Regions from separate parts of the Variovorax sp. J22R115 genome, predicted to be linked through region 2. Evidence: riboswitches for the same ligand, from Rfam matches in the RefSeq annotation. Region 2 holds a riboswitch; the other holds the start of a gene.
What was found. Region 2 has a riboswitch for glycine ahead of QTI04_RS20200 (FAD-dependent oxidoreductase). Riboswitches for the same ligand answer to the same signal wherever they lie in the genome.
Positions count from the first base shown of each region.

Region 1: linked by a shared signal. The riboswitch ahead of gcvT (glycine cleavage system aminomethyltransferase GcvT) and the one ahead of QTI04_RS20200 (FAD-dependent oxidoreductase) in region 2 are both predicted to bind glycine.

Region 1 covers NZ_JASZYM010000002.1:383,131-394,380, forward strand. Annotated here, with positions in the region: gene QTI04_RS04810 (alpha/beta fold hydrolase) at 1-174, opposite strand, end outside; gene QTI04_RS04815 (glycine betaine ABC transporter substrate-binding protein) at 320-1,858, shown strand; gene QTI04_RS04820 (alpha/beta fold hydrolase) at 1,950-2,801, shown strand; gene denD (D-erythronate dehydrogenase) at 2,837-3,856, shown strand; gene QTI04_RS04830 (TRAP transporter substrate-binding protein) at 3,896-4,864, shown strand; gene QTI04_RS04835 (TRAP transporter small permease) at 4,959-5,471, shown strand; gene QTI04_RS04840 (TRAP transporter large permease) at 5,468-6,760, shown strand; glycine riboswitch at 6,829-6,928, shown strand; glycine riboswitch at 6,942-7,055, shown strand; gene gcvT (glycine cleavage system aminomethyltransferase GcvT) at 7,102-8,265, shown strand; gene gcvH (glycine cleavage system protein GcvH) at 8,303-8,680, shown strand; gene gcvP (aminomethyl-transferring glycine dehydrogenase) at 8,718-11,250, shown strand, end outside.
Region 2 covers NZ_JASZYM010000011.1:115,866-127,115, forward strand. Annotated here, with positions in the region: gene tgt (tRNA guanosine(34) transglycosylase Tgt) at 1-369, shown strand, start outside; gene QTI04_RS20150 (aldose 1-epimerase) at 375-1,307, opposite strand; gene QTI04_RS20155 (SDR family NAD(P)-dependent oxidoreductase) at 1,436-2,215, shown strand; gene QTI04_RS20160 (serine endopeptidase) at 2,188-3,282, opposite strand; gene QTI04_RS20165 (DUF2145 domain-containing protein) at 3,335-4,126, opposite strand; gene QTI04_RS20170 (hypothetical protein) at 4,216-4,674, opposite strand; gene QTI04_RS20175 (YiaA/YiaB family inner membrane protein) at 4,716-5,201, opposite strand; gene QTI04_RS20180 (phosphatase PAP2 family protein) at 5,305-5,964, opposite strand; gene QTI04_RS20185 (MFS transporter) at 5,975-7,927, opposite strand; gene QTI04_RS20190 (hypothetical protein) at 7,954-8,796, opposite strand; gene QTI04_RS20195 (helix-turn-helix transcriptional regulator) at 8,921-9,655, shown strand; glycine riboswitch at 9,686-9,770, shown strand; glycine riboswitch at 9,793-9,899, shown strand; gene QTI04_RS20200 (FAD-dependent oxidoreductase) at 9,980-11,227, shown strand.

The DNA.
Region 1 (11,250 bases), on a different contig from region 2:
CAGGAACTGTGCGACCGCGTTGGACAAGGTCCGCACGGACACCTCTCCCGCCAACGGCGGGCTCTTGCCGAAGCCCGGCAGGTCGATCGCCACCACGGCGCGCTCGGCTGCCAGCGGATTCAGGATGGTCTGCCACGAGCGCCAGCTGCTGCCAAGTCCATGTACGAGCAACAAGGGCTTCCCTTCACCGCGTCGGACATAGTTGATCAGCACGCGTTCAGTTTGCGTTCAGATAGTGCGCTGCAGCATCAGCCTGCCGCACGATCCGCTGTAGGAGAACGAGCCTGTCAGCCCCTGGCAGCGCCGATACACTGGGTCGATGCATTCGTTGCGCCGACCGTGGCTCACCGCCCTGGCTTGCCTGGGCCTGCTCTGCGCGGCCGTGTTCTCGTACGTCTCGCACGGGCAGGAACAGGGCCTGCGCATCGGGTCGAAGCGTTTCACCGAGTCCTACATCCTGGCGGAGGTCATGGCGCAGACGGCTTCGCCCCAATCGCCCACGCCGCCGACGGTCCGCCAGGGGCTGGGCAACACCGCGATCGTCTACGAAGCCCTGCGCTCCGGCGGCATCGACCTCTATGCCGAGTACACCGGCACGATCGCGCTGGAGATCCTCAAGGGCTCCCAGTCGATGACGCGCGAGGCCATGAACGCGGCCCTCGCACCGCTGGGGCTGGGCGTCGCGATTCCGCTCGGCTTCAACGACGGCTATGCACTCGCGATGCGCGCAGCCGATGCAGACCGGCTCGGCGTGCGCAGCCTGAGCGACCTGGCGAACCATCCCGAACTGAAGCTCGGCCTGTCGAACGAGTTCATCGGTCGTGCGGACGGCTGGCAGGGTCTCGCCGCGCGCTACGGATTCCGGCAGACGCCGACCGGGCTGGACCATGGCCTCGCCTACGACGCGATCGCCGCGAAGCAGATCGATGTGATCGACATCTACACCACCGACGCCAAGATCGACCATCTCGGCCTGCGCGTGCTCCAGGACGACCGCAGCTATTTCCCGCGCTACGACGCCGTGGTGCTGTACCGGCTCGACGTGCCCACGCGCTGGCCGAAGGCTTGGGCGGCGCTGCAGAAGCTCGAAGGCCGCATCGACGAACGCGCCATGATCGCGATGAACGCGCGCGCCGAACTGCAGGGCGTGGCCTTCGATGTGATCGCCCGCGACTTCCTGGCCCAGCAAGGGCAGGCCGGCGTGCACGCCGGCTCATCGGGCGCGGCTGCGCGCGGCTTCGTCGCCAAGCTGCTTGGCCCCGACCTGGGCCGGCTGGCGCGACAGCACCTGACGCTCGTCGCGGTATCGGTCGGGGTCGCCGTCCTCATCGCGGTGCCGGTTGGAATCCTGGTGTTTCCGCACCTGCGCCTGCGCGCGGTGGTGCTCGGACTCACGGGCCTTCTGCAGACTATTCCGTCGCTCGCGTTGCTCGCGGTGCTGATCTCCCTGATGGGGGCGATCGGCACGCTGCCTGCGCTGGTCGCGCTCACGCTCTATGCGCTGCTGCCGATCATGCGCAACACGGTCACCGGGCTGGCCGAGGTTCCGGCGGGGTTGCGGCAGGCGGGCACGGCGCTTGGCATGACCGGCGCCCAGAGCCTGCGGGTGGTGATGCTGCCGCTGGCGCTGCCCACCCTGCTGGCCGGCGTGCGAACCGCAACGACCATCGCCATCGGCACCGCGACCATCGCGGCCTTCATCGGCGCAGGCGGTTTCGGTGAACGCATCGTGACCGGGCTTGCGCTCAACGACCGCGAGCTGCTGCTCGCGGGGGCCGTCCCGGCCGCCGTGCTGGCCCTGTTGAGCGAGGCGCTGTTCGAAACCATCGAATTCGTGATGCGGCGTCGCCGGGGCTGAAGACGGCGCATCACCCGATTGCGACGGCAAGCGAGCCGGACTAGTCTCGTGAATCGCTGCTGCGCCGACGCGCGGCCCGGAGGAGTCGACGATGAATCGATGCGAACTGCCCACGCGCCTGCCGCTGGCGGATGGGGCGGAACTGCACTACACCGAGCATGGACGCGGATCACCGCTCATCCTGTTGCACGGCAGCTTGGGCGATTGTCATTCTTGGACGCCACAGATGCAGACCTTTGCGGCACGTTTCCGCGTCATCGCCTACAGCCGGCGATTCAGCAGCCCGAGCAGAAGCCCCGGCGCGCATGCCGGCTACACACCGCAACTCGACGTGGACGACCTCGCGGCACTTCAAGGGCACGTTCGCTGCGGACCTGCCCATCTGGTCGGCACCTCCTACGGCGCCTTGATTGCATTGATGTTTGCGCTCCAGCATCCCGAACAGGTGCTGAGCCTCGTCTTGAACGAACCGCCTTTGCACCCATGGGCGTGTCGCACGCCCGAGGGGAGCGCGCTGTTCGAAGCATTCATGGCGGATGTCTGGCGCCCCGCCGCCCTGGCCTTCGACCGGAACGACGAGCGCACGGCGTTGCGCCTGCTGGTCGATGGCATCTGGGGCGAGCCGCTGTTCGACAGATTGCCGCCCGAGCGAATGCATGTCGTGACGCGCAACGCGGGCGCGATGAAGGCGCTGACACGGTCGACGGAGCCGTTTCCCGATCTGTCGCGTTCGGAAGTGGCGGCCTTGGAGATGCCTGTTCTGCTCTTGAACGGCGACCGGGCCACCGATCTTCATCGAAGAGTAGTCGATGAATTGGCACTGGTGCTGCCCCGCTCGCGGCGCGAAGTCATCGCGGGCGCGGGACATGGTGCGCCTTCCGAGAATCCCGTCGGCTTCAATCGGGTGGTGTTCTGGACCTTACTGCGCAGTGGACGAACATAGACTTGCCCATTCCAGGGACACAAGGACACCTCGCAATGAACATCGTCATCACCGGCGGTGCCGGCTTCGTCGGCGCACGCCTCGCCCGCACCCTGCTCGCTCGTCGGCAACTCTCCCTGGCCGGCGCAGCGCCTGCGCCCATCGACACCATCACCCTCGTCGACCGCGTTCCACCGCCGAACGATCTGGCCCGCGACCCGCGCGTGAGCGCCGTGGTGGGCGATCTCAATGCGCTGCTCGCCAAGGCACCCGAGAGCGCCGTCCCCCCGAATGCCTCGCTCGTCTTCCACCTCGCCGCTGCGGTCAGTGGCGAATGCGAGGCCGACTTCGACCTCGGCATGCGCAGCAACTTCGCCGCGACCAACGCACTGCTCGAAACCTGCCGAAAGCTCGGTACGGCGCCGACGCTGGTGTTCTCGAGTTCGCTCGCCGTGTTCGGCAACTCGCCTGAGCAACCCTTGCCCGAGGTGATCACCGACAACACGCTGCCCACCCCGCAGACCAGCTACGGCATCCAGAAATTCATCGCCGAGCAACTCGTTGCCGACTACACGCGCAAGGGCTTCATCAATGGCCGCAGCGTGCGGCTCATGACGGTGAGCGTGCGTCCGGGCCGACCCAACGGCGCCGCCTCGGGCTTCTTCAGCGGAATGATCCGCGAGCCGCTCGCGGGCGTTCGCGCCGTCTGCCCGGTGGCGGACGAAACGCCGGTGGCGATCTCGTCGCCGACGCGCACCATCGAAGGGCTGGTCCGTGCCGCCGAGGCGAGCGACGCGCAATGGGGTCCGCGCACCGCGGTCAACCTGCCCTCGCTCTCCACCACCGTCGGCGAGATGGCCGCGGCGCTCGCTCGCGTCGCCGGCGCGGCCGCCACCGATCTGCTCGACCGCACGCCCGACCCGGCGATCCGCCGCATCGTGAAGAGCTGGCCGGGGCGCTTCGAAACGGTGCGTGCCCGTGCGCTGGGCCTGGGTTCGGATGCAAGCTTCGAGGACGTGATACGCGAATACGTCCGTGAAAATCCCGACGAGGTCAAGCTCCCTCTTCAGGCATAGTCGGTCGGGCATCCTTCCCGCAACCTCCCCGGAGACAACATGAAACTCGGCACCCTCGCCGCCTGCCTTTCGCTCGCCCTTGGCACCAGCGCCTTCGCACAGACCACCACGCTCAAGATCGGCTACGCCACGACGAAGGAATCGCACTACGGCGTCGGCTCCACGGTGTTCTGCGACGAGGTCGAGAAAGGCACGCAAGGCCGCTACAAGTGCCAGCATTTCCCCAACTCCGCACTGGGCGGCGAGCGCGAGCAGATCGAGGCCGTGCAACTCGGCACGCAGGACCTCGTCAACACGTCCACGGGCCCGGTCGGCAACTTCGTGCCCGAAGTCAAGATCGTCGACATCCCCTTCCTGTTCCGCGACTACGACCACGCGCGCAAGGTGATGGACGGCCCGATCGGCCAGGACATCCTCGCCAAGTTCCCGAGCAAGGGCATCATCGCGCTGGCCTGGACCGAGAACGGCTTCCGCCACATGACGAACAGCAAGCGCGACATCGTCAAGCCCTCCGACGCCGCCGGCCTGAAGATGCGCACCATGGAGAACAAGGTGCACATGGATGGCTACCGCACCTTCGGCATCCTGCCCACGCCGATGGCCTTCCCCGAGCTGTTCGGTGCCCTGCAGCAAGGCACGGTGGACGGCCAGGAGAACCCCATCCCCGTGATCCTGTCCTCCAAATTCGCACAGGTGCAGAACCACCTGTCATTGACGGGCCATGTCTATTCGCCGGCACTGCTGCTGCTGTCCCCCAAAGTCTGGAACAAGCTGTCGGACGCCGACAAGAAAGTGTTCGTCGAAGCCGCGAAGAAGGCCGGCGCCGCACAACGCAAGAAGGTCAACGAAGACGAGAACAACGGCATCGCCCAGCTCGAGAAGGACGGCATGAAGGTGACCCGCAAGGTCGACGGCGCCGCGTTCCGTGAAGCGCTGAAGCCCGCTTACGCGGGCTACGCCAAGGAATTCGGCGCCGACAACATCAAGAAGATCTCGGACGTCCAGTAAGCGCGGAAACGCGCCCCTTACGGCACCGCCGCCCGGTGAGCCAGCCATGGCACCGGGCGGTTCTCATTGCACAGATCCCACAACAACAGTCGTCGTGAAAACCTTCGAACACTATTTCCTGGCCGCGAACCGGTGGGCGCTGATCCTGCTGCTCGCCGCGATGTCGGTCATCATCTTCATCAACGTGGCGATGCGCTACCTCACGAGCAACTCGCTCGAATGGGCCGAGGAGGTCGCGCGCCACATGATGATCTGGCTCACCTTCCTCGGCGCCGGGCCGGTGCTGCGCTACGGCGGGCACATCGCGGTCGAGAACCTGCAGGACGCACTGCCGCCCAAGGCCGCCATCGCGATGCGTGCGGTGGTCGCGGCGCTGCTCTTCGCCTTCTTCGGCTTCATGGTCTGGTACGGCTGGCTCTACATGGAGCGCACGATGTTCCAGTTGACGGCCGTGACGCAGATTCCCTTCGCCTATATCTACAGCGCCATGATGTTCGGCGGCCTGCTGCTGATCGTGCACTGGCTCCTGATCGTGCGTGGCTACGTGCTGCGACGCGAATTCGCATCCGACGCGCACTTCGATGCGGCCGCGAGCGCCTCGCTATGAACGCCAGCCTCGTCCTCATCCTCTCGGTGTGCGTGTTCCTCGCGATCGGCGTGCCGGTCGCTTTCGCACTGGGCCTCGCCACGGCCGCGACGCTGATCCTCGCCGAGTCCTACCCGCTGATGGTGCTGCTGAAGGAAACCTTCACCGGCATCGACAGCTTTCCGCTGATGGCGGTGCCCTTCTTCATCCTTGCCGCTGAGCTCATGAGTGGCGGTTCGCTGACGGAGGTGCTGCTGCGCTTCGCCGGCCAGTTCGTCGGCCACCGGCGCGGCGGGTTGGGCTACACCAACGTGGTGTCGCTGACTTTCTTCTCGGGCATCTCGGGATCGGCGCTGGCCGACGCGGCGGGGCCGGGCTCCATGCTCATCAAGATGATGGACAAGGCCGGCTACGACCGCTCATACGCCGCCGCGCTGACTGCCTCGACCGCCATTGTCGGGCCCATCATCCCGCCCTCGATCATCATGATCATCTACGCGCTGCAGGACGACAATGTGTCAGTCGGCAGCCTGTTCGTGGCGGGCCTCATTCCAGGCCTGCTGATCGCGGTGGCGATGTGCGCGGTCAACTTCCACGTGTCGAAGAAGCGCAACTACAAGGGCGACGGCGGCATGCCGCCCTGGAACGAAGTGCTGCTGACGACGTGGAAGGCGATCCCCGCGATCCTGCTGCCGGTAGTGATCCTCGGCGGGATGCGGGCCGGGTGGTTCACGCCGACCGAGGCATCGGTGGTGGCGGTGTTCTATGCGTTGGTGTGCGGCAAGTTCGTCTACCGCACGCTCGAGTGGAAAGCGCTGCCCGACATCCTCTCGCGTTCCGCCTTGCTCTCGGCATCCGTGCTCATCATCATCGGCTTGTCGGCTTCGTTCGCATGGATCCTGACCATCGAGAACGTGCCGCAGACGCTGGCCGAGTGGCTGGCGGGCATGAACCTGTCGCCGTGGATGTTCCTGATCATCGTGAACGTCTTCCTGCTGCTCTTCGGCATCTTCATCGAGCCGCTGCCGGGCGTGATGGTGCTGGCGCCGATCCTTGCGCCGGTGGCGGTCAAGCTGGGCATCGATCCGATCCACTTCGCGATGATCGTGATCTACAACCTCACGCTCGGCATGATCACACCGCCGGTGGGTGGGCTGCTCTTCGTCACCTGCAACGTCTCGCGCGTGCCGATGTCGCAACTGGTGCGCGAACTGGTGCCCTTCCTGTGGGCGCACGGCGCGGTACTGCTGGTGCTCACCTTCATGCCGGCGCTCAGCACATGGCTGCCGCGGCTGTGGGGCTTCAAGTAGCGCCCGGTCACCACGGTGTCATGCTGATGCACTGAAATCGCAGACCGACCCGGCGCCGATCCACTACACTCGCCGGGTCAGGAGAGAGCCCCGCGACAGCGGTGCCGCCGAAGGCGCAGGTCCCCTCGAAACAAGGGCCCGAACGCTCAGGCAAAAGGACTGACGAGGCGCCCTGCACGGGCGTTTCCTTGCTGGAGAGAGACGGCCCATCACCACGTCGGAGGGGCTGTCCACCGAAGGAGCAAACCCCGATCGTGGGGCGAATCTCTCAGGTAAAGCGGACAGCAGGGGTGGCCCATGGCTCCGGTCATGGATCTGGACTGCCCCTTTTGGAGAGTGCCTTGGCCTCCGCATCGACCGACGATCTTCTGAAGACCCCGCTTCACGCCCTGCACGTTGAGCTCGGCGCCCGCATGGTTCCCTTCGCGGGCTATTCGATGCCGGTGCAATACCCCGCCGGCCTGATGGCCGAGCACAAGCACACGCGCGAGGCCGCGGGCCTGTTCGACATTTCCCACATGGGCCAGCTGCGCCTCGTCGGCCCGGATGCCGCGGCAGCTTTCGAGACCCTCATGCCGGTCGACGTGATCGGCCTGGCGCCGGGCAAGCAGCGCTATGGCCTGCTGCTCAACGACGAGGGCGGCATCCTCGACGACCTGATGTTCTTCAACGAGGGCCACGATTCGCTCTTCGTGATCGTGAACGGCGCCTGCAAGCAGACCGACATCGCGCACATCACGGCGAAGATCGGCAAGCGCTGCCAGGTCTTGCCGATGCCCGACCATGCGTTGCTGGCACTTCAGGGGCCGCAAGCCGCGGCCACGCTCGCGCGCCTGTCGCCCGGCGTGGAGCGCTTCGTCTTCATGACGGGCGGCGCCGTTCAGATCGGCGGCCTGCCGGCCTTCGTCGCGCGCAGCGGCTACACGGGCGAGGACGGCTTCGAGATCTCGGTCGCCGCCAAGGACGCCGAGGCGCTGGCTCGCCTGCTCCTTGCTCAGCCCGAGGTCAAGCCCATCGGCCTGGGCGCGCGCAATTCGCTGCGGCTCGAAGCCGGGCTCTGCCTCTACGGCAACGACATCGATGAAACCACCACGCCCGTCGAGGCGTCGCTCGGCTGGGCGATGCAGAAGGTTCGGCGCACCGGCGGCGAGCGCGAAGGCGGATTTCCCGGCGCGGTCCGGATCCTGGCGCAACTCACGGCTGCCAGCGGCACGGCGGGCCATCTCGACCACGACACGCTGAAGCGCAAGCGCGTCGGCCTGGTCGCACTGGAGCGCGTTCCGGTGCGCGATGGCACGCTCCTTGAGTCGTTCGAAGGCCTGGCCATCGGTCATGTGACCAGCGGCTTGCTCGGCCCCACGGTCGACCGGCCGGTCGCGATGGGCTACGTGGCACTGGCCTACGCGGAGCCGGGCACGCGCATCCAGGCCATCGTGCGCGGCAAGCCCGTGCCGATGGAAGTGAGCACCATGCCTTTTGTCCCTGCGCACTATTTCCGCGGTTGATTCCCACCGACATTCTTTTATCCAAGGAGCTTCCTTCATGACCATCAAGTACACCAAGGACCACGAGTGGGTTCAGCAAGACGCAGACACCACGCTCGTGACCGTCGGCATCACGGTGCATGCACAAGACGCACTGGGCGACGTGGTGTTCGTCGACCTGCCGGAAGTCGGCAAGACTTTCAACCAGGGCGATGTGGCGGGCGTGGTCGAGTCGGTCAAGGCCGCGGCCGACGTGTTCATGCCGGTCTCGGGCGAGATCACCGAAGTCAACGAGGCGCTGCGCGCCGATCCCTCGCTCGCCAACAGCGCCCCGATGGATGCAGGCTGGTTCTTCAAGGTGCGCATCAGCGATGCGATCCAGCTCGAAGCGCTGCTGGACGAGACGGCGTACGAGAAATTTTCTGCCGACAACTGATCCCTGACCGACCCCACTTCCGCCAACCACCACCTCCATGTCGACGCCCGTCCTGCCCACCCTCCCCACGCTCAGCGAACTCGAAAACGCCGAGGAATTCATCGCGCGCCACATCGGCATCGAAGCGGAAGACGAGGCGCGCATGCTGACCGCCATCGGCTCGACGACGCGCGCCGAGTTGATCGATGGCATCGTGCCGCCGGCCATCCGCCGCAGCCGGCCGATGCGACTCCCGGCGCCGACGACGGAGGCCGACGCGCTCGTCGAGCTCAAGGGCATCGCGGCCAAGAACAAGGTGGCCCGGAGTTTCATCGGGCAGGGCTACTACGGTACGCACACGCCGGGCGTGATCCTGCGCAACGTGCTCGAGAACCCCGCCTGGTACACGGCCTACACGCCCTACCAGGCCGAGATCTCGCAGGGCCGCATGGAGGCATTGGTCAACTTCCAGACCATGGTCTGCGATTTGACGGGCATGGCGATCGCCAATGCGTCGATGCTCGACGAGGCCACGGCTGCCGCTGAGGCGATGACGCTGGCCAAGCGCAGCGTCAAGAGCAAGAGCAACGTCTTCCTGGTGTCGGGGGACTGCCACCCGCAGACCATCGAGGTGATCAAGACGCGCGCCGCGCCGCTGGGCATCGAGGTCAAGGTCAGCACCGTCTCCGAAACCTTGCCGCACCTGATGGCGAGCAGTGAGTTCTTCGGCGTGCTGGCGCAGTACCCGGCCACGACCGGGCACGTGCACGACCTGCGCCCGCTCGCAGGGCACGCGCACCAGTTCGGCGCTGCGTTCTGCGTCGCGGCCGATCTGCTGGCACTCACGCTGTTGGCGCCTCCAGGCGAATGGGACGCGGACATCGTCTGCGGCACCACGCAGCGCTTCGGCATGCCGATGTGCAACGGGGGCCCGCACGCGGCCTACCTGGCGTGCCGCGACGAGTACAAGCGCTCGCTGCCCGGACGCATCGTCGGCGTCAGCGTGGACACGCATGGCGCGCCCGCCTACCGCCTCGCACTGCAGACACGCGAGCAGCACATCCGCCGCGAGAAGGCCACGTCCAACATCTGCACGGCGCAGGTGCTGCCGGCCGTGGTCGCGAGCATGTACGCGGTCTATCACGGGCCGCAGGGACTTCGCCGCATCGCGCAGCGCGTCGCCGGGCTGACGGCGGTGCTCGCGCAGGGCCTGGAGCAAATGGGCCGCGAGCTGGTGAACGCCACCGCATTCGACTCCATCACCGTCAAGACCGGCGACGACACAGCCAAGATCCTGGAACGCGCCGAGGCCGCCAGCGTCAACCTGCGCCAGCGCGTGCAGAACCACCTGGGCATTTCGCTCGACGAGACCACGACGCGCGCCGACATCGAGACGCTGTGGGCGCTGTTCGTGCCGACGGGCAAGCCGATGCCGCGCTTCGAGGACCTGACCCACCGCATCACGCCGCGCATTCCCGAGGACCTGCGCCGCACGACCGATTTCCTTACGCACCCGGTGTTCAACACCCACAAGAGTGAAACCGCGATGCTGCGCTACATCCGCAGCCTGAGCGACAAGGACCTCGCGCTCGACCGCAGCATGATTCCGCTGGGCAGTTGCACGATGAAGCTCAACGCGACGAGCGAGATGATCCCGATCACCTGGCCCGAGTTCGCGAACATCCATCCCTTCGCGCCGGCCGAGCAACTGCAAGGCTATGCCCAGCTCGACAAGCAGCTGCGCGCCTGGCTCTGCGAGGCGACCGGCTATGCCGGCATCAGCCTCCAGCCCAACGCGGGCTCGCAGGGCGAGTACGCGGGCCTGCTGGCGATCAAGGCCTTCCACGAGGCCAAGGGCGAAGGCCATCGCAATGTGTGCCTGATCCCGTCCTCGGCGCATGGCACCAATCCGGCCAGCGCGCAGATGGTGGGCATGCAGGTGGTGGTGACGGCCTGCGACGCCGACGGCAACGTCGACATCGACGACCTCAAGCGCGCCTGCGGCACGCATGGCGACAAGCTCGCGGCGATGATGATCACCTACCCCAGCACGCACGGCGTGTTCGAGACCCGCGTGAAGGAACTCTGCGAGATCGTGCATGCGCACGGCGGCCGGGTGTACGTGGACGGCGCCAACATGAACGCACTGGTCGGCGTGGCCGCACCCGGCGAATTCGGGGGCGACGTGAGCCACCTGAACCTCCACAAGACCTTCTGCATCCCGCACGGCGGCGGCGGCCCGGGTGTCGGGCCGGTGTGCGTCGTCGAGGATCTCGTGCCCTACCTGCCCGGACACGCGACCGGCGGAATCGCATCGCACGGCGTGGGTGCCGTGTCGGCCGCCCCCTTGGGCAACGCGGCCGTGCTGCCGATCAGCTGGATGTACTGCCGCATGATGGGCGCGACGGGTTTGAAGGCCGCGACCGAGATCGCCATCCTCAGTGCCAACTACATCAGCTCGCGCCTGAAGGACCATTACCCCACGCTGTACGCGAGCCCGAACGGCCACGTCGCGCACGAGTGCATTCTCGACCTGCGCCCCCTCAAGGACGCCAGCGGCGTGACCGCCGAGGACGTCGCCAAGCGTCTGA
Region 2 (11,250 bases):
GACATGTTCGACTGCGTGATGCCGACCCGCAATGCGCGCAACGGCACGCTCTTCTCGCGCTACGGCGACCTCAAGATGCGCAACGCGCGCCACAAGAGCGACCCGCAGCCGATCGACCCGAGCTGCACCTGCCACGCCTGCGCGGGCGCTTCGGGCGTGGCATGGAACGACGGCGGCCGCGACGGCTTCAGCCGCGCCTACCTGCACCATCTCGACCGGTGCGGCGAAATGCTGGGGCCGATGCTCACGACCATTCACAACCTCCACTACTACCTGAACCTGATGCGCGAGATCCGCGAGGCGCTCGAAGCCGGGCGCTTCACGGAGTTCCGCACCAGCTTCAAGGCCGATCGCGCGCGCGGCGTCTGACGCGCTTACGTCGACCGGAGTGTCCAGCACCCCGTCAGCGTTTCGCCCGGCGCGAGCACCGCGCCGCCCACTTCTTCGGGGCCGTGGCGACCCGACAGGTTGATCGCATCCGTGCACTGGCTCACCGGCTCCGCGCAGAAATGATCGGCGCCGCGCGGGCAGTACAGCACGAAGAAATCGAGCGGAGACTCGGCCGCCATCACCAGCGTGCGGGATGACGCCGGCCACTCGATGCGGGCCTGGCGTTGCCAGCCGGTGAAGTTGTTGTCCAGATCCAGTTCGGCCAGAAGCTCGCCTTTGTGCAATTGCGCCACTTCCGCCGTCGGTTCCAGCGCGACCGGCATCACCTGCGCATCGCCGCGCCACATGGCCGCCGTGGACGTCTGCAGGCGGGTGCCCTCGTGATGCGGGAAGTAAGGGTGATGGCCGATGCCTGCCGGCATCGGCGCCGTGTCGCGATTGGTCAACGCGACGGTGCAGCGGAGCCCCGTCGGGTCGAGTTCGAACCGTTGCGAAGCCTCGAAGCGCCAGGGCCACTGTGCATCGGCCTCGAATGTCAGCACCAGCGTGGCCTGCGCGGGCGAGGCTTGCGCCACCTGCCACGGCCGCAGCCATCCGGTTCCGTGAAGCGGGTGCTTGCCGGAAGGTCCCGCCGGGTGACCGGGCGCGATCGCGATGTCCCGGCCGCCGAATTGCGCCCGACCATCGCGGATGCGGTTGCACCAGGGCAAGAGAGGAAAGCTTGCCATCGCGAACAGATCACGCCGGCGCAAGGCATCGTCGGTCGCAGGGCGCAGCCAGTCGAAGCGCCCATCGGCCCGTTCGTCGTAGAACGCTGCCACGGCGCCCCCGACCTCCGGCGCGAGCAACAGGCGCAGAGGGCTAGCGGAAAGCTGCACGAGGGCTTCGGACGCTGAGAAAGGTTGGGTCTCGTTCATTCGATGCGCCACGGATCATTGCGGTCGCGGCATTCTCGTTCACACGGGTGGCACGCGACACGGTTGAGGATCAAAATCGCGCCGGCCGCGCAATCGCCCGGTCACCCTCCTCCCGTACGGATCCATTCATGACCGAATCGACCTCCCCTGCCCCATCGGCCCGCTACCCATCGCTCGCCGGCCGCACCGTCTTCATTTCCGGTGGCGCCACCGGCATCGGCGAGGCGCTGGTTCGCGCCTTCCATGCACAGGGCGCCCACGTCGGCTTCTGCGATCTCGACGTCAAGGCCGGCCAGGCGCTGGCGGCTCAACTGGGCAACGACAACGAGGTGCTATTCACCGGATGCGACGTCACCGACGTGGATGCGCTGCGTGCGACGATTGCCGCCGTGCGTGCGCGCTTCGGGCCCATCCAGGTGCTCGTCAACAATGCAGCCAACGACCGCCGCCATGACATGGCCGATGTCACCAGCGAGGACTTCGACCGGTTGATGGCGATCAACTTCAAGCACCAGTTCTTTGCCGCGCAGGCGGTGGCGGACGACATGCGCGCACTCGGCAGCGGTTCGATCATCAATTTCGGTTCGGTCAGTTGGATGATCAAGGGTGCCGGATATCCGGTCTACCAGGCTTGCAAGTCGGCCATCCAAGGACTCACGCGCTCGCTGGCGCGCGACCTCGGCAAGCAGAACATTCGCGTCAATACGATCGTGCCGGGCTGGGTGATGACCGAGCGCCAGTTGCGACTCTGGGTCAAGCCCGAGTCGGGCGCCGAGATCGACGCCGCCCAGTGCCTCCCCGGCCGCGTGATGGCCGAGGACATCGCCAGCATGGCGCTCTTCCTCGCCGCGGACGACTCGAAGATGTGCACCGCACAGAACTACGTGGTCGACGCCGGCTGGACCTGACCCGGCAAGCCTGCCGGACCCGGCGAGCTTGCCGCTGCGGCTCCCGCACCGCAGGCGTGGCAGAACTTGGCGAACGCGCTCTTGCGCGCCTCGCACACGTGGCAATGGTCGAACAGGCCGATGCCGCAGTGCGGGCAGAAATCGATCTCGGCGTTCTTCAGGTCCACCGGCCGTTCGCATCCCGGGCACACGCTCTTCGCGAGCCGCGCCAGCGCCGTGTCGTAGCTCAATTCGTTGCGGCGCACCGTGTCCGGCTGCGCCTCGGCGAGCTTCTGGCGCGCCAGATAGCGATTGAGCGCAATGATCGCGTAGCGCCCGACCAGCACGGTCACCACAATGCCTACCGCGTAGCGCACGTAGCCGCCGTAGCTCGGCAGGTAGGGCACGAGTTCGACGAAGAATGCGAACAGCGCAAAGTAGATGAAGCCCCAGACGAAAGGCCACCACGTGCTCTTGCGCTTCTTGACGAACAGCCAGCCCGCGATCGCCAGTAGCGGCAGCGTGAGGGCGAGCCGGTAGCCGAACACGCGCAACTCCACCCGTCGGTACTCCGCGTCCAGCTTGGTGCGCGCATCGTTCTCCAGAGCCGCGAGTTGCTGCTGCGCGCGCTGGCGTGACTGCCGGGCGTCCAGCGCAACCTGGCGCTGCACACCGACCGCGCGCTGCGCTTCGTCCTCCTTCACCTTCAACGCATCCAGCGCCTTGGTGCGGGCGACGAGTTCGATGTCCTGATCCGGTTGCGCCGTGGCGCGTCGGGTTGCGATCCAGTTCGCGAAGGTCTCGCGGGCCGCGCGGCTTGCCTGCTGGGCGGTGAGGAGCTTGAGATCCGCTTGCTCGCGTTCACGCGTCGCCTGCTGCTCCGTGAGGTTGCCTTCGCGGATCGTGTTGCGCAGCGGCTCCGCGGCGGCCCGGTCGATGAAGTCGTCCAGTTCGAGCTTGTGTTCGACCCGCGGCAGGTCGCCGACGATCGTGCTGCCCAGTCCGATCAGGAAGCTCGCAAAAACCACCGCCACCAGCCAGAGGCCGCGGCGAAACCACTTTTCGGACAGGCGCAGGGATTTGCTCATCGCATTCCTTTTTCGTGTTGGAGGTTCTGGTCGTGAATCGCACGATTCTGGTCTAGAGCTTGAGCACCACCGGCGCGGCGCCGAGCCCCGCGCGAGGCAGCCAGGCGAAGACCGAGTCCACGGTCACCGTCTCGATGCGGTCGCTGAAGCGCTTCTCGTTGGGATGGTCGTCGAAAGCCACGTTGGCCGAACCCACGCGGCCGCCGAGCCGGGTGAGCGCGCCGAGCCTGAGCGTCGTCGGCTCATAGCCCTTGAAGTGCAGCCAGGCCTGGGCCTGGTCGCGGGTCCGGATGGCCGTCGGTTCCATCGCGCCGGCCAGCGTCTCGACGGCCCACTGGTTCGATTGCTGGTACTTGTGGCCCCACGCATAGCTCACGATGCTGTAGGGCGCCGTGTGCAGTCGGATGACGCGCGCGGGCGACTCGTTGAGCGCCGCCAGCAACTGCGCCTGGACGGCCGGGGTCGGCACGACCCAGGCCGCTTCGTAGCGCCACAGATCGTCCAGGAAGAATTCGCCCAGACCCTGCCGGTACACAGTGGCGACCGCCGTGCCGCACTGGTTGAGCTTGTGCACGACACGCCAGTTGCCTGCTTCGGTCTTGTAGGCCAGCCCGAGGTGCGAGTAGCGCAGGCCGTACTTGCCCAGATCCTGCCCTGCACGGGCGAGCAGCACGACGCGCTCGCCGCTCGCGTCGAGTTCCCTGGCCGTGCGTTCCGCGAGTTGCATGCCCTTGATGACTGCCGCGGCGTTCGGCTTCGACTGCTCGCACGACCGGCCCGCATGCGCCTCCAGCGGGAACAGGAACACGCTCGCCAGTGCGACGGCAGCAGCCGTCAGGACCATGTGCAACGCGGTCCTCAGCAGGCGCCGCGATCGCGACAGGCGGGCCTGGTACTCGCGTTCGTAAGGCCCGAAGTTGGTGGACGAGCGCTTCATGACAGCCTCTCGTTGTAGAGCAGCGCGCGGCCAAGGGCATTGGGTACGAAGGCCAGCACTTCACCCGCCGCCGACAGGATGACGCCGCTGGCGATCACGCTGACGGTGACGGTCGAGCCGACGACGATCGAAGCGCCATGGGCGACCCTGCCCAGGACCTTCACGCTGGCCCGGGCACCGTCGGACGCCCTTTCGAGCAGGAAGACCGTGCCGTCGACCGATGCCTCGATGGCGACCACGGTCAGCACGGCACCGCCCACCGACAGGGCCGCCGGCACGGCCACCACCGCGCTCGCCGCTGCACCGGTGGCCGAGGCCGCCCCGACGACGGAGGCCACCGGCAACACCGACAGGGCGGCGGAGGCTTCGCTCTGGGCGTGAGCCTCCGCGGGAACGAGCACGTTGGCCAGGGCCGCGCAGACGGCGACGAGAACAGTGGTGAGGTACTGCTTCATGATGGGCACTCCTTGAGAGAGGTCGTGAACGGGTTGCTTGGTCATTGGGCGGCGCCTGCTTCGGCACGGGCTTCACGGCGTCCTTGCAGGCGCGCTTCGGCGAGATCGGCTTCATGGCGGTCGCGCAGCGTCTTGGCCAGCGTGAAGGCCGAACTGATCAGGAACAGCCAGCTCACGCCGAGGAAGGCCTTGTAGGTCTCGCTGATGTCCATCCGCAGCAGGCCCCAGCCCGTCAGCCCCATCGCGGTGAAGAAGCCGCCCCAGACGACCAGCTTCCACATCGGCGTGTCGCCGGCGCTCAGGACCGCGCCGCTCTGGTTGTCGCGCACGAACTTCGCGAGCACGAATGCCGCCGAGAGGCAGAACACGTAGCCCATCACCATGAAAGCGCGGTCCAGCGCCTGTCCCGGCAGCCAGGTCAAGCCGGTGGCGCACAGGAACACGGCCAACCCGAACGAGACCCAGACCTGCACTTGCCAGGCGCGCGTGTCGCGCTGGATGGAGACGTTGGAAGAGAAGGGATGCATGGAAGCCTCGCGGCGAAGTGAAAGTGCGCGAATCATGTTTCGCACTTCCGCCGCAAAGCGTGAACTAATGCACCGGTGGCGACTTCCTGCGCCACCGGTATCTTTATTCGATACCGGACGCCTTCTGGCGACGCGCGAGCAGGTCGGCGCGCGTGTAGGGCCGGTCGGTACCCGCCAGGCGCATCGCGATCACCTCGAGCGCGCCCTGCGTCGGCGCCGGGTTGCCCGGCCGAAGAAAGAAGATGGGTGTGGCAAGGCTGAGCAGCACCAGCGTCCAGTTCACACGGGGATGCGGCAAGCGATGCTGCTGCCAGAGAAAGATGCCGCTGACCGCCACGCCGAGGGCGAAGCCGGCCGCGACCTCCGACTTGGAATGTGCGTAGATCGCCAGCCGCGATGCGCCGATGAGCGCGGCGAACACCAGGCCGAACGAGGCAGCGGCAACCCGCACGCGATGTTCATAGCGCGAGACCGTCAACCAGCACGCGACCGGCCAAACGCTGGCCGAAATCGCCGTGTGGCCGCTGAAGCCGGTGAAGTTGAGGGTGGCACTCCCGATGCCCCAGCCCAGGAAGGCAATCTTCGACGCAGCGATCAGGCTGCCGCCGACACCGAAGAGCACCACCCACAGCAACGCGGACGGCCGCGTGGCGCTGCGGATGCCGAGCCAGACCGCGATCCACAGCGCGGCGGGCAACAGAAACCCGCTGTCACCGAACCAGGTGAGCGAGTGCCAGAACACCTCCGAAAGGGGCAGGACCATCAGACAGCCGTCACGCGCTCAGCAAGCCGCTCACGCGCCGCTGCAAGGCCTCGGGCTGCACGTCCGCCTGGGCCATCGCATCGCCGACGTTGAGCCCGACCCGGCTGAAGAACCCGCGCCGGAAAGGACGCACCATTGCGACGTTCTGTCCGTCGCGCACCTCGACCCGGCTGAAATACGAGCCCCAGAGATTGGTCAGCGCCATGGGGATGACCGGCGCGTCGATTCCTTCGGCACGCGCGGACTCCAGGATCTTCATCACGCCGCCCTTGAACGGTTGCAGGCTGCCGTCGCGCGTGATCGCGCCCTCCGGGAAGATCGCGAGCAGGTCGCCCTCGCGCAGCACCTGCACAGCCTGCGCGAATGCTTCTTCGTAGGCCGCCGGATCCTCTTTCTGCGGTGCGATGGGGATCGCCTTGGCCAGCCTGAACAGCCATCCGAGCACCGGCACGCGGAAGATGCGGTGGTCCATGATGAAGCGGATCGGACGCGGGCTCGCGGCCATCAGCAGCACCGCATCGATGAAGCTCACGTGGTTGCAGACCAGTACCGCGGCACCTTCGGTTGGAATGTGCTCGTCACCCTTCACGTCGAAGCGATAGACGAAGCGGGAGAGCATCCAGGCCACGAAGCGCAGCAGGTACTCCGGCACCAGCATGAAGATATAGAAGGCCACGACCGCGTTGGCGATACCCGTGAACAGGAATATCTGCGGGATCGTGAAGCCGGCCTTGAGCAAGGCGCCCGCGATGATCGAGCTGCCGATCATGAACAGCGCATTGAGGATGTTGTTGGCCGCAATGATCCGCGCCCGGTGCGTGGGCTGGCTGCGCAGTTGGATCAGTGCGTACATCGGCACGCTGTAGAGGCCCGCGAAAAGCGACAGCAAGCCCAGGTCGGCCATCACGCGCCAATGGGCCGGCTCGCGCACAAAGCTGCCCAGACCCATGTCGCCCGGCGCTGGAAGCGCACGCGATGCAAAGTACAGGTCGATGGCGAACACGCTCATGCCGATGGCGCCGAGCGGCACCAGGCCGATTTCGACCTGACGGCGGCTGAGCGTCTCGCACAGCAGCGAGCCGATGCCGATACCGACCGAGAAGACCACGAGCAGGAGCGAGGCGACTTGTTCGTTGCCGTGCAGCACTTCCTTTGCGAAGCTCGGGAACTGGCTCAGGAATACCGCGCCGAAGAACCACATCCAGGAGATGCCCAGCAGCGATCGGAACACGACGAGGTTGCCGTGGGCCAGCCTGAGGTTGCGCCAGGTCTCGCTGATCGGGTTCCAGTTGATCGTGAGGCCCGGATCGGTGGCCGGTGCAGACGGAATCGCCTGTGCCACGCCTCGCCCGACCAGGGCCAGCAGCACGCAGGCGAAAGCCACCGTCGCATGACCGACCTCCGGCAGCGCCACCAGCAGGCCGCCGGCGACCTGCCCGAGCAGGATGGCGACGAAGGTCCCCATCTCGACCATGCCGTTGCCGCCCGTGAGTTCGCGGGAATCCAGCACCTGCGGGAGGTATGCGAACTTGACCGGGCCGAACAAGGTCGAGTGCAGCCCCATCAGGAAGACGCAGCCCAGCAGCACCGCGGCATCCCCCCGGAAGAATCCCCACGCGGCCACCAGCATGATGGCGATCTCGAGGTTCTTGACGAAGCGGATCATCTTCGTCTTGTCGTACTTGTCCGTGAGCTGCCCCGCCGTGGCGGAAAACAGCAGGAAGGGCAGGATGAACAACGCGCCGATCGCCAGCCCCGCCATGGCGGGTGGCATCCAGCTGATCTGCAGCTGGTACGTGACCATCACCGTAAAGGCGAACTTGAAGAGGTTGTCGTTGGCCGCGCCTGCGAACTGCGTCCAGAAGAAGGGTGCAAAGCGCCGCTGGCCCAGGAGGGCAAACTGGTTGGCGTGCCCGTGCGAATCGGGCAGGCTGGGGGGAGACGCGTCGGCGGATGTTGTCATTCGTAAAGCCTTGCTGGCAGGATCCCTCACGCCGTCACGGTGGCGGCGCCCGGATTGTGCCGCAGGGCTTGCCGTTCGATGGCCTGCAAGGCATGCAGAACCGGCAGCGCCGCCAGCGCCGCGGTCAGGTGCTTGAGGCTGTGCCCCGACACGAACTGATGCGTCGCTTCGAAGATCGCATGGTCCGCCAGCTCGAACATCTTGGCGAGCAGGTAGAAGAAGATCACCCAGCCGAGCTTGAGGCCGATCGCGCCGTTCAACGGCTTGGTCAGCGCCAGCGCCGCAACCAGCGCCATGCCGCCGAACTGAACCAGCGCCCAGGGCAGCGCGTTCCCGGTGGTGTGGCAGATGGCCGCCGCCAGCAGCCCGCCTGCCAGCGTGAACCAGGCGGCGGGCCAGCCGGCGCGCGCACTCACCCGCTCGCACACTGCGAAGCCCACCAGCCCGGCGAAGGCCACGGCCATGCCGGCGCGGTCGGCCGCCAGGCGCATGCTGTCGGGCTCCAGGTGATAGAAGGCCGATCCCACGGCCGTGAGGATCAGGCCCGCGAAGAACATCCACGCGCAATCCAGCGAATTGACGGGCGGCTGGAATGCGGCCTGGGGCAGCGGCGCCGCATCCTGGGCTTGTTCGTGCGCGCGATCGAGCCAATGCAGCCAGCGCAGGCCCCAGATGCCGATCGCGGCAAAAGGCAGATTACTCAGCACGTCCATGGCGTTCGGCAGGCCGCGCCAGGCGTGGCCATCGGCAAAGGGCGCCGCACCGAGCCCGGACGAGGGAACCGCCGGCCCCACGACCGCTGCCAGCACGAGCAGGGCGAACAACGACAGCAGGCAGCGTTCGCGGTGGGAGAGGGACGACAGGGACATGGCGGGCTCCGGTGGTTGGCTTGGGGTGGAATCTAGGTTGTCAACCCACCGTTCGGCATCGAAAATCGATACGGCGTACTTTTCCACCACTCCCGGTATCAGCCGGCAATACCCGCCCCCCCTCATGAGCACCACCGTCGACCTGGTCCAGGCCCTCAAGAACGAACTCAAGAACGCCCATATGACCTACGCGGATCTCGCCAAGTCGCTGGACATGGCCGAATCCAGCGTCAAGCGAATGCTTGCCAAGGGCGACATGCCGCTCACCCGGGTCGATGCCATCTGCCGGGCCCTCAAGATCGATTTCGCCGAACTCGCACGGCGCGTGGCCGACGCGCAGCCGCTGCTCAAGGAACTGACGCTGGAGCAGGAAAAGGCGGTGGTCAAGGACAAGAAGCTCCTGCTGCTGGCCATCTGCGTGCTGAGCCAATGGACGCTGGAGCAGATCGTCGGCGCCTACCGGATCACCGAAGCCGAATGCATCGGCTACCTGGCGCAGCTCGACCGCATCGGCATCATCGAACTGCGCCCGCTGAACCGCTACCGGCTGAAGCTGGCGAAGACCTTCCGCTGGCGGCCCCACGGCCCGGTCATGGATTTCTTTCGCGAGAACGTCGTGCTCGACTACTACCGCGGCGGCTTCGACGGCCCCGCCGAGGGGCTTCTGCTGGTGCACGGATCGATCAGCAAGTCGCTCGCGCCCGCCTTCCTGGACCGTCTTCAGCGCGTCGCGCAGGACTTCGCACAGCAGCACCAGACCGACCAGAAGCTTTCGCCCAAGGAGCGCGAGGGCTACACCCTGCTGCTGGGCATGCGCAACTGGGAGTTCGAGCTCTTCACGCGCCTGCGCCGAGCCTGAAACACACAGAAACCGGTTTCCTCTATAAAATCTTGGGCTGCAGAAAAGTGGACGCACTGCCGTCCCACCGATGGCGCAAACTCCCATGAACGCTCAGGTGAACCGCATTCGCGGTTCGGTCACTGCTTCCGATTGAAACATCGCCGACTGGAGAGACGCCACGCCATGTGGCGCACCGAAGGAGCAAGTCCGCTGCAGGTCGCACCGGATGAATCTCTCAGGTAACAGAGACAGGGGGAGCGGCAGTTTGAACCTCGGGTCACGGCCGCTCCGCACAGTGAGCACCAACACCCGCCGTTCATGTCATCCCACAAGGATCTGGACATGCGCGTGGTTGTGCTCGGCGCCGGCTTGCTCGGCGTCACATCGGCCTATTACCTTCAACAGCTCGGTCACGAAGTGACCGTGGTCGACCGGCATGCGACGCCCGCGGCCAAGGCCCGTGGCCGTGTGGCGCCGCAGGGCGGCGCACCGACGCCGCAGTGTTCCGGGGCCGATTCCACGGGCACGGGAAGCACACTGGGCAGATGGGCCAAGCTGCGCGCAGGCATGCGCCGGCACGTCTCCAGGCTGGTCGACAGGGCCATCGGCGCGCGCCCCCAGCGCGATCCCCGCGAACACCTCGTGCGTCTTGCCGCCTACAGCCGCAAGAGCGCTCGCGTGCTTCGGGAGGAGGGCGGCTTGCCCCAGGGCTCGCGTGTAGGCGGTCTGCTGAATGTCTTCACCTGCGCGGAAGCCTTCGGCGCCCGCCTGGCGCGCGCGCCGCACTGGTCCGAACTGGGCTGCGAGGAACAACTGTTCTCGGCCGACGACGCGATCCGCATGGAACCCGCGCTGCTGGCCATGCGTGCGAAGCTCGCCGGAGCCACCTATTCGGTCGAAGACCCGGCCCGTGATCCTGCGCAGTTCGCCGCAAGTCTCGTCTTCATGTGCCGCGCTGCGGGTGTGCGCTTCCTGACGAAGCACACCGTGGTTTCGCTGAAGGACCGCGACGGCCGCATCGACCGCGTCGAGTTGCTCGACCCCGCGGGCCAGCCCATGACGCTGCGCGCGCAAGCCTACGTGCTGGCGCTGGGCGCATCCAGCGTGCCGCATGCGGAATACCTCGGCGTCGACATGCCGCTGCGCTTCGTGCGCGAGTACATCGTCACGATACCGGTCAAGGATGCGTCCCGTGCCCCGCGCGTCGCGTTGCGCGACGTGCAAGGCAAGCTGCGCATCACCCGCATCGAAACCCCCGAAGGCGACCAATTGCGCGTCACCGCCACCGTACGCGCCGGCCTCGAGGAAGATCGCGAACCGGATTCGGATCGCTTCGATGCCATCCTGAGACGCGTGGAAAAGCTGCTCCCCGGTGCGGCGGACACGGCACGAGCTTCTCTCGCCACCGAGATGCACGCAGTGAGCACGAATCGCCTGCCGATGATCGGGAAGACGCGCCTGCCCAACCTCTTCCTCAATACTGCCCCCGGCACCCCCAGTTGGATCACGGCACTCGGCGCAGGCAAGTCGATCGCCCGCATCGTCAGCGGCCTGCGGCCCGAACTCCAGTTCGCCTTCCGAAGCCTGTAGCGCAAAGGGCGCCGGGCCCCTAC